One region of the Fructilactobacillus sp. YLN 2412 genome, then DNA from elsewhere that is predicted to be linked to it. Evidence: riboswitches for the same ligand, from Rfam matches in the RefSeq annotation. Region 1 holds a riboswitch; each other region holds the start of a gene.

Region 1 (3,282 bases):
ACGAAACTGGTGCATCGACCACGGTCCTTTCCCGTGGATCATTTGGGATTCGTGGGAGTATTATTCCTACATTGATTAACATCACATTATTTCTAGGTTGGACAGCAGTTAATACATTTATTGCTGCTACTTCTTTGGCATTTATTTTCCATAGTTTCTTTGGATGGGCATTGTTTGGTCATCCAGGTGGTAACTTTGGGATTATTGTCGGAATCTTAGTGATGAGTGTGTTACATGTTTTGAGTATCATTGCGGGTCAACGTTCGGTTCAATTAGTAGAACGAATTGGAGTTATCTTAGTAATTATTTTTGTGGTTTTAGAAACAATTGTAGTTTTCAAAAATGTGTCATTATCTGATTTAGCTCATTATCGTTTGCCTGCTAATGAAAAGATGCCATTTGGAGTTGGAGTTGATACGATTGCTGCTGCCAGTTTAGGCTGGGTTATGGGTGGAGCAGATTTTACTCGATTTACCCGTAAAAAACATATCGCTATCAGTGCTCCTTATTGGGGTGCAATGTTAGGCTTACTAAGTTTTACTATAATTGGGATTTGTACCACGATTAGTGTTGCAATGACTTCTGGTGTTTATGATGCCAATAATTCTGATCCTAGTATTATTGCTAACAAATTAGGTTTAGGCTTTATTGCTATGATTGTTATTGTTTTGACGAGTATGACTGCCAATGCCGTTAACATTCAAGCAGGAGCTTCAGCATTTAAAAATGTTTTTCATAAGGTTAGCTTTAACAATGCTTTGATGATTATTACGATTTTATCAATGCTATTAACATTAGTTCCTTTGATTAGCGGGAGTTTCTTAGCTTCGTTTATTGCCTTTTTAGATTATACTGGCATGTTGTTAGGACCTATCATTGCAATTATGATAATTGATTATTTTATTTTGAACCGTAATCATTACACGGTTGCTGATTTATCTGATGCCAATGGTAAACTTTGGTATCATGATGGATTTAATTTGGTCGCATTAGCAGCGCTAATTATTGGAGTTATTTTCTATCTTTTGATTAAAAATCTAAATATAATTAAAGATACGATTGGAGCAACTTTTATTACAATGGCAATCGTTGCGATTGTTTATTATATTGGCAGTAAAGTATTTGATAAAGATGATAAGTAAGATTGTTATCTTCTGTTAGTATGTTATAATGGAACTATAAAAATATTAAGTTGGGGTGCCACGAGCTGAGATTAAACCCATTGAACCTGATATAGTCAAAACTATCGCAGGAAACTTATCCAATTTAGATAATTAACGATTGTGTTTTTCACAATTATAAAATTGATTTTCTAAAGTACTCAGCTCATGGTTGGGTACTTTTTATTTTGGAAAATTATATTTTTAGAGGAGAAAAACATGAAAAAATGGCTTGAGAGTTGGCATTTAAAAAGCATCATTATGGTAACTTTGATAGGAGTTGTATGTGGGTTAGTATTTTGGGTAATGGATCCAATTTATACTGCACTAACTGCTATATTGACACCGTTAGGCTTAGCTCCATTTACCAATGCAATTTTGATTGGTTTTTGGACGATGGGTGGACCATTAGCATTAATGATAATTCGCATTCCTGGATCTGGATTATTAGCTGAATTCTTTGGGGCTGTCGTAGAAATGCTACTTGGCGGTATTTGGGGAGCAGCTACTTTAATTTCTGGTTTAGTTCAAGGATTTGGATCTGAACTAGGTTTTGCTTTTACTGGCTATAAAAAATACAACTGGTTTGGTATGACTTTATCAGTTATTACAACAACGGTGGTAACGTTTGGTTGGGAACTAATTAAACATGATTATGCTGGTTTCAGTTTTGGCATGATTGCAGCATTGTTTGTGGTTAGTTTGATTTCTGTTTTTCTCTTTAGTGGAGTTTTGACCATGGCAATTGCTAAATTGTTAGAACGAACTCATTTGATTGAAAAATAAATTTAAAAAAATGACTTCTGATTTTTTCAGAAGTCATTTTTTGTTGGAGAGAATTATGAATCAGCATGGGCTAGTTTAGCAGATACTGCTGCCACTAGTGCTCCCACTAAATCATCAATAAAAGTAGTAACATGTTGAGAATCATGGTCTAATTTTCTGATGATTCCTGGTTTATTAAGATCAATTTCATTGAAATTAGTCATACCGATGGTTCCATAAACGGTCGCAATTGGAAGCGCTAAAACTTCATCAACTCCGAAAACACCGAGATCATGACGAATAATGCTAGCTAATGGTTCTTGTAATTGATGCTGATTAGTTAAAGTGTCGAGCTCTAAACCCACTAACGCATGATCTAAGACCTCTCGTTTGTGTAAGACTGTTTTAGTAATTTCGTCTATTTGTGTTAGTGAAGGAACGTTACTATATTGTTTTTGCAAATTATAGGCAAGTTGTGAGATGGTTCTGATGGTAATTCCATGATTTTTCAAAGATTTACAAACAAATTGATATGCTTCTTGATCTGGATATTTATAATTCATTGTTGTACCTCGTTTAAATTGAAAATGCTAAAATCTGGACAATTATTAGAATTCCAATAAAGATTAGCATGTCCTTTTTACTAATGACGACTTTGGTAATGAAAGTACGTGGTTGATTTTCAACAAAACCTTGAGATTGCATAGCTTGTGACAGGTCTCCTGACCATTGTAAGGCAACTAAGAGCGCTTTAAAATATAAAGTTGGTTTCCATGGATTTAATTGTTCACCACGCATATTTCCATTGGCGCGAATAATCTGAATTTCGTATTTTAAACGGGGGACTAGATTGATAGCTGCGAGAACGCCGTAGACAAATTTAGCGGGCACATGAAAATTTTGTTCTAGGGCTTGGGCTAAGCTAACGATGTAGGTGGTTAATGAAAAGCTTAGTCCCAAGTAGACATAGGCATAAAGACGAGTAAAAAGGACCATCCCCATATAAAGTCCGTGGCTGCCATAATATAGTTGGGAGAGAAAGATTCCCACGGCTGGGACAAATGCAATCAGACTAAAAATAGCAATCGTTTTAAAATGAACTCGGTGCCAGAAAAGGTAAATTAGGGATGCAGCAATTAAAAATAAATTAAGCCAAATGTTGGTTAAAAAAGAAATTTCAAATGCAATTATGAAAACTAATAATAACTTTAATGCTGGATTCATTCCAGGTCCTCCTTATACTGCAATTCTTGATTGGCGAAATTAACGTGATAATTAAAAAAGTCATTAAACTGATAGATTTGGTGACTAATTACGATGGTAGAATGACCGCGATTTAGAAAACTAGTTTGAATTA
Region 2 (3,282 bases), 220 kb from region 1:
TACACATAATTTTAAAGATTATCAAGTCGCAACCATTGCATATGGTACCAATGATTTTGCTCACTGTTATGAAACTTTGGAAATAGTTAGCCGAATTTTACAAAAGAATATTACTAAAATTAAACAGGAAAATCCTAATATCCATCTCCTTGGAATTTTACCAACTAATCGTTTTGATGGCGGCATTGACAATCTAAATGTAAGTGGATTAGCTCAATATACTTTTGCCGAACTCTTAGAGATGCTAACAAAAGTTTATCAAAAAAATAATTTACCAATTTTAAATTGGCGAAAAACCGCTCCACATCTCATTGATATTAATAACTATCGGACAGCATTAGGCGATCAGCGATTGCATCCTAATGCATCAACCTATAAAAAAATGGCTCAAGTTATCGCCAATTTTATTATTACTAATCGTTAAAAAAGCCACGATTCTTATGAGAATCGCGACCCTGTTAATTAATTATTAACTTGATCATTACTTTTTAGCACATAATCTCCAGATCCTTCACGCTGAATGACCGCACGATATTGGGTTGTTTCATGATTAGTTTGATTATCTTTATCAACATCTACACTAACTTGATATAAAACTTCTGTTTCCATGTCGCCTGCTGGTTTCAAGCTGGTAATCTTTAACTTTAAATTATCATAATGAGCTTTATCGTCATGATTATGATTAATTAAGTCAGATAATGAATGATAGGCATCCCCATTTTTCCCCTTAGCAAATAAATCGTCAACATTAGCATCATCAAGTGATTTATTATTGTTAGTACCATCATTTACGGCACTCCAAATATCATTTAATAAATTAGTGGAATCTGATTTACTAGCTACGTTAGCAAATTTGTATTTTAATGTTTGATTGTTATTTTTCATTCCAATTGATTTAACATCGCTTTTAACCGTCTTTTTATCAACTGGAACTTTTAAATAACTGGTACTATCGGATTTTATTGGAACATTTTTAACTGTTCCCTTTCCGTCAGGTCCAATCATTCCCACTTGTTTTCCATCGACAAAAATTTGGGAATTAGCTAATCCTTTGGCATTAAAATTAATGATTTTAAGTGGGATGGAAACCGTTTCGTTTTGACCGGCTATCATACTAAACTGTTTATTCGTTTTAATTGGCTGATTATTAAGATTTAAGTTCACAGATGCTGAATGAAAACCGGGCATCATAGCTGGAGCGCGTAAACTATCATTTATACCTGTATTTCCAATGATTTTATCATCAATTTTAACCGGCACTCCAGCATAATTTGACTTAATCAACGGATGGATGGCGGTTGCTTCAATTTTATAATGGGGGAAAATCAAAAAATAGTTCCCACGATGCACAGCTTTAAACCCTTGTTCTGAATCATTATTCAATAGACTTACTTTTAACTGCTTTAACGCGGCAGGATTTTGTTGGAAATAATTGATTAGCGGTTGAATGCTTGCAGAATTAACCGTGACATTTTTATCAGAAACCACTAAGTTATTAAGAATGGTTTTATTCTCATTATTTTCAATTCCTGAAATAAACTGTTTGATTTGGTTTTGTTTTGAATAATATTGTGTTCCATACCAGCCCATACCAGCCAAAATCAGTACTAAAATAATCAAAGTCATCCAGAAGCCTTTATGGGATTTTTTTATTCGGTGTTTGCGTCGCATCTTTTCATCTCCAATACAAGTTGTTTTATTCTACCAAACATCTATTAGTTGTTAAACTCTTGTTTTACCGTTATACTAGCAAAGTATTTAAAACTAAATAGTTTGGGGTGCTGATTTTTTTCAGCTGAGATGATACCCGTTGAACCTGCTCTAGTTAGTACTAGCGAAGGGAAACGTTACATATGATAAAAGTTACTCTATTTTGCTATGTAAATAAATCTTAAGTCCTCAAATTATTGAGGGCTTTTTTCTTGCCCTAGATAATATCTTGGAGGTAATAGTAATGCAAATAGCTTTTTCAAAGCACTTACAGCAACAGGCTAAGCCAATCATGACAAACATCAATCATCATCCGTTTGTGACAGGAATCCGTGACGGTTATGTCCCTAAGGCAGCCTTATTAAAATATGTTCAGCAAGACGAACAGTACCTAAAGGGGTTTATTGCTACCTATCAATCATTAACAGATAATCTTAACGATAACCAAGAAACCCAATTAATGAAAGATACTGAAACTGAAATCGGCCATGAACATTCGCCCCACGAAATGTTTTGTGAAATTGCCGGAGTCAATTATGATGATCAAGCAAATAAACCAATGGGTGCAATTACCAAAGGATATTTAGAGCATATGCAAACAGCAGCCGATTCGGGTTCGCTCTTAAATACCTTAGCAGCTCTGACCGCTTGTCCATGGACTTATACAGTATTAGCGAAGAAAATGATAGCGAAAGGAAAGACCGGAAAAAATAATCCCTTTACAGAATGGATTGAATTTTATGGAAAAACTAATAGTGAAGATATTGATATGTCAAAACATTTCTTTAACCGAATTGACCAACTAGCTAACACAGCAACTAATGCTGAGTTAAGGCAAGCTGAAACTTATTTTTTAGATAGTTGCCAATGGGAATTAAAATTTTGGGAACAAGCATATCCACAAAAATAATAAAGTGCTGATTAGCAGTGAAGGCTAGCTAGTCAGCACTTTATTTAATTTCAATGATTAAAAAGATCCGCCAATGTTTTTTGCTTTAATTCATTTAACATTTGCTTCTCAGTGATGTTTAAAATAGCTTTAATTTGATTCAGCATATATTCAGCTTCTGACTGATGGATAAATGATTCCGGATTAAAGTCATCATACACTTTAAAGAGGGCACTCGATCCCTCAATTGCTTCAAAAACATCATAAAATCGGATTTTATCAGCAGCTTTGGCCAATGCTAAACCACCTTTAGTTCCCTTTTTAGAATCAATCAAATCTGACTTTTTTAACATCCCTACTAATCTTTTAACACTGGGAATCGGAATATTTAAAGTCTGGGAAATTTGTTGAATGGTTAAATATGTCTCTGCTCCCATTTTTGTTTTTAATTCAATGTAAAACAAAATCTCCAATGACTGGGAAAATCCCACAGAATAAGACATAATCTAACCTCTTTCACCATAAATGTACTTTTTATGATTGTACTACAAAAAAGGAATTTATTTATAATTAACTACTTATGATTACAAACGCAAGCTCACTAATAAAAAATAGTTGATAGAGATTATCTTAATTCCTGGTCTGTTTCACCCAACTCAACTACTTTACCAGTATCACAGTAA
Region 3 (3,282 bases), 300 kb from region 1:
AGTATCAATCTGTACATTTTGCAAAATTTGTTTCACTCGTTCTTCTCGCAAAGCTGTTGCACCAACCGCTACCGGATCTAAGATCACAGGAATCTGCATAGCATTAGCCTGTTCTCCTGCTCTTAAAGCACAGAGCTGTGCAGCTGGATTAGTTGATCCAATGTTAATAGTTACGGCGTTAGCTAGCTTTACCAAGTCTTTAACTTCAAGCGGATCGGCTACCATCATCGGAGAACCTCCCACATAGTTAATTCCATCAGCAACATGTTGAGGAGTAATAAAGTTAGCAATATTTAAGACAATCGGACTTGTAGCTCTAATTTGCTGAATAAAATCTTGCTTCATGTTAATTTCCTCGCTGTTTTAAAATTTGGACGGTCTTTTTAATATCTGAACTTTTAGTAATCGCTGATATCACAGCAACCCCTGCAACTTTTTCAGTTTTAAAATCAGTTGCATTATTTTCATGAATTCCACCAATCGCAACGACTGGTTTGTTAGTTTGTGCCACTACTTCGTTTAAACCCTGAATTCCAATTGGCGCTTTCACATTAATTTTGCTAGAAGTTGCAAAAATCGGTCCAACTCCAAGATAATCAACAACTGGTAAGAACGACCGACTGTGTTCTAATTCTTCTAAGTTATGAACTGACAACCCCATCATCAAATCAGGGGCTAACTGGTGAATCACGTCGGCACGTTTATCACTTTGACCAACATGAATTCCTTCAGCACCAATTGCACGAGCTAATTCATAATCATCATCGACAAATAACGGAACTTGCTTTGTTTGCGTAATGTGATGCAACTGCTGTCCTAGAGCAATTTTTTCCGCTTTCGTTAAAGTTGTTCCATCTTTTTCGCGATACTGTACAGCTGTCACTCCTGCAGCAAGTGCTTCTTTGACAATTTTTAACAATTGTTGGGGATCATTATTAGTATTTTGCGTTCCAATCACTAAATAAACTTGCAGCATCTGTGATTTAAATTTCATCATTCTCATCCTTCCAATTACCATGATTCAACGGACCATGTCCATGACCAATATACAAAGGTTGTTGAATGATACCAGCTAAATAATGATGTGCTTTATTAATGGCCGTTTTAAGATCATCGCCTTGAGCTAAATAAGCTACCATAGCTGCTGATAAAGTATCGCCGGTTCCATGAGTTCTTTCTGTGTTAATTCGAGGACTCGTCAGCCAATAATCAGTTCCATCTGCTAATTTAACGTAATCAGAAACGGTTGCATCCTGTGCATGCCCGCCTTTAATAATCACATTCAAAACTCCAAGCTGCTGAATCTTTGTAGCAGCCTGTTTTACATCTGTCTCGTTATTAATTTTTTGATCAGCTAAAATCTCTGCTTCCGGCAAATTAGGCGTTACTACATCAGCTTGTGGTAACAATTTTTCTTTGAGCGTTTTGATCCCCTGCTCGGTTAATAAATGAGCCCCGCCTTTGGCTACCATTACCGGGTCAACTACTACATTTTGTAAATGATACTGCGCTAAGTTATCTGCCACCATGGCAACGTGTTCTGCATCAAACAACGCTCCTGTTTTAGCCGCCTTAATCGAAAAATCAGCCAAAATTGATTTAAACTGTTCATTCACAATTCCTCGTGGTAACGGGTATTGTCCTTGCACTCCTAATGTATTTTGAGCTGTTACTCCTACCACTACATTGGTACTAAAAGTTTGACAAGCCTGCATGGTTTTTATGTCAGCTTCAATCCCTGCTCCACCGCCAGAATCAGTTCCAGCAATCGTTAATGCTTCTGGAAATTGTTTTTTCATGTCAATCACACTCCTTGTTTCCTAATTTAATTCAAAATAAAAAGTCCTCAGCATTGAGCTGAGAACTCGAAAAAGTTGTTTAATTTAAAAGACAAATTGTCATGCATAAATTAAGATAAGTTTCCTGCGATAGTCCGAACTATATCAGGTTCAATGGGTATAATCTCAGCTCAAGGCACCCCAACTTCTTATTTGATTGCTTTCATTTTAGCATAGATTCATTAATTTAGGTTTAAATTAGATGTTATCATCCAATTTATTATAATATTCGACCTTAATCGTATCAGGAAGAATATTTAATTTTGTAATACTTCCATTTTGGGCCGGCTGACCTTGATCAAGTTCAGGAGCATAACGATCCACAATCGAACGAATCGTCATTCCATGAGATACAATCAAAATTATTTCACCATCTTTAGTATTTTCGCGGATACGGTCAAATCCCCGATCGATTCGCGTCCAAAACTGTTGATTGTCTTCGGCATTATGGTATAAATCAGCTTTGGCAATTAGATCACGAGCTCGTTCTAGTCCAAAGTGTTCCAAAACACCCTTTTCATTGGTGATTTTAACTTGTTCTCCAACAAACTGCCACATTTGTTCCAAGTTGTCGCCTTCAAAATAACCGTGGAATTGTTCTCGTAATTCTGGGTATTGATAGGTAATAATATTAATCCCATTCGGATTTTCTTTTAAAATTTGACGTCCAGTTTCAACTGCTCGACCAGAATCACTGGTAAAAGCGGCGTCAAAAGGCAGAACAGATAAACGACGACCAGCTTCTTTGGCATCATTTATTCCTTTTTCAGTCAAAGGTGAATCAATCCAACCTTGAACTTTGTTATAAAGGTTTAAATATGTTTGTCCGTGACGAACTAAATAAGCTGTAACTCCCATTTTATTTCTCCTTATTTTTGTTTTTTCTTCTAAAGTAGATTAATTCCCCAACAACTCCAAGAATACCAAGCACTGTTAAAATAATGCCTACTAACAATCCAGGAGTATGGTATGTGAATTCTAATTTGTGTTTTCCAGGTTTTAACTTAATTCCAGTTAAACCGTTAACTACTTTCTTAAGTCTAACAGGTTTTCCGTTATCAGTAACCTGCCATCCCTTATCATAAGGAATACTAATCAATAATTGTAGACGTTGTTTAGTGGTTCGGACAAATCCAACAAAATGATGACCCTTAAATTTCAATTTTTGTGGATCTTTAACTTGGAGTTTGTATGGCTGAGTATCTTTTACAAATTGATTGAATTTATTTTCATCAAACCCTGCTAAATCACGATCTAAATGCTTAACCTTCTGATTTGAATTAAAGGTAATCGTGTATGACTGACCTTTTTGATAACGTCCCACTCTGATAATCTCTGCTCCAAGCTGATGATAAGCAGTTTTTAAGGGTTTTCCATCAACCTTAATCCGTAAAAATTGATTAGGACTGGTTGTTGGTGAATCAAAGTATTGAATACCATTCAT

What was found. A riboswitch is a leader RNA that binds a small molecule or an ion and turns the genes downstream of it on or off. The one in region 1 is predicted to bind thiamine pyrophosphate.
Region 2: another riboswitch for thiamine pyrophosphate. It lies ahead of AC0GLR_RS05935 (TenA family protein); the one in region 1 lies ahead of AC0GLR_RS06980 (ECF transporter S component).
Region 3: another riboswitch for thiamine pyrophosphate. It lies ahead of thiD (bifunctional hydroxymethylpyrimidine kinase/phosphomethylpyrimidine kinase); the one in region 1 lies ahead of AC0GLR_RS06980 (ECF transporter S component).

The regions. Positions count from the first base shown of each region.
Region 1 is NZ_CM183165.1:1,385,019-1,388,300, reverse strand. Features, by position in the region: gene AC0GLR_RS06985 (cytosine permease) at 1-1,142, shown strand, start outside; TPP riboswitch at 1,184-1,272, shown strand; gene AC0GLR_RS06980 (ECF transporter S component) at 1,380-1,946, shown strand; gene AC0GLR_RS06975 (phosphatidylglycerophosphatase A family protein) at 2,000-2,488, opposite strand; gene AC0GLR_RS06970 (energy-coupling factor transporter transmembrane component T family protein) at 2,502-3,149, opposite strand; gene AC0GLR_RS06965 (ATP-binding cassette domain-containing protein) at 3,146-3,282, opposite strand, start outside.
Region 2 is NZ_CM183165.1:1,169,855-1,173,136, forward strand. Features, by position in the region: gene AC0GLR_RS05925 (SGNH/GDSL hydrolase family protein) at 1-424, shown strand, start outside; gene AC0GLR_RS05930 (TcaA second domain-containing protein) at 463-1,671, opposite strand; TPP riboswitch at 1,765-1,860, shown strand; gene AC0GLR_RS05935 (TenA family protein) at 1,955-2,620, shown strand; gene AC0GLR_RS05940 (Rrf2 family transcriptional regulator) at 2,671-3,102, opposite strand; gene phoU (phosphate signaling complex protein PhoU) at 3,225-3,282, opposite strand, start outside.
Region 3 is NZ_CM183165.1:212,935-216,216, reverse strand. Features, by position in the region: gene thiM (hydroxyethylthiazole kinase) at 1-345, opposite strand, end outside; gene thiE (thiamine phosphate synthase) at 347-997, opposite strand; gene thiD (bifunctional hydroxymethylpyrimidine kinase/phosphomethylpyrimidine kinase) at 984-1,799, opposite strand; TPP riboswitch at 1,904-1,992, opposite strand; gene AC0GLR_RS00855 (histidine phosphatase family protein) at 2,037-2,696, opposite strand; gene AC0GLR_RS00850 (YfhO family protein) at 2,698-3,282, opposite strand, start outside.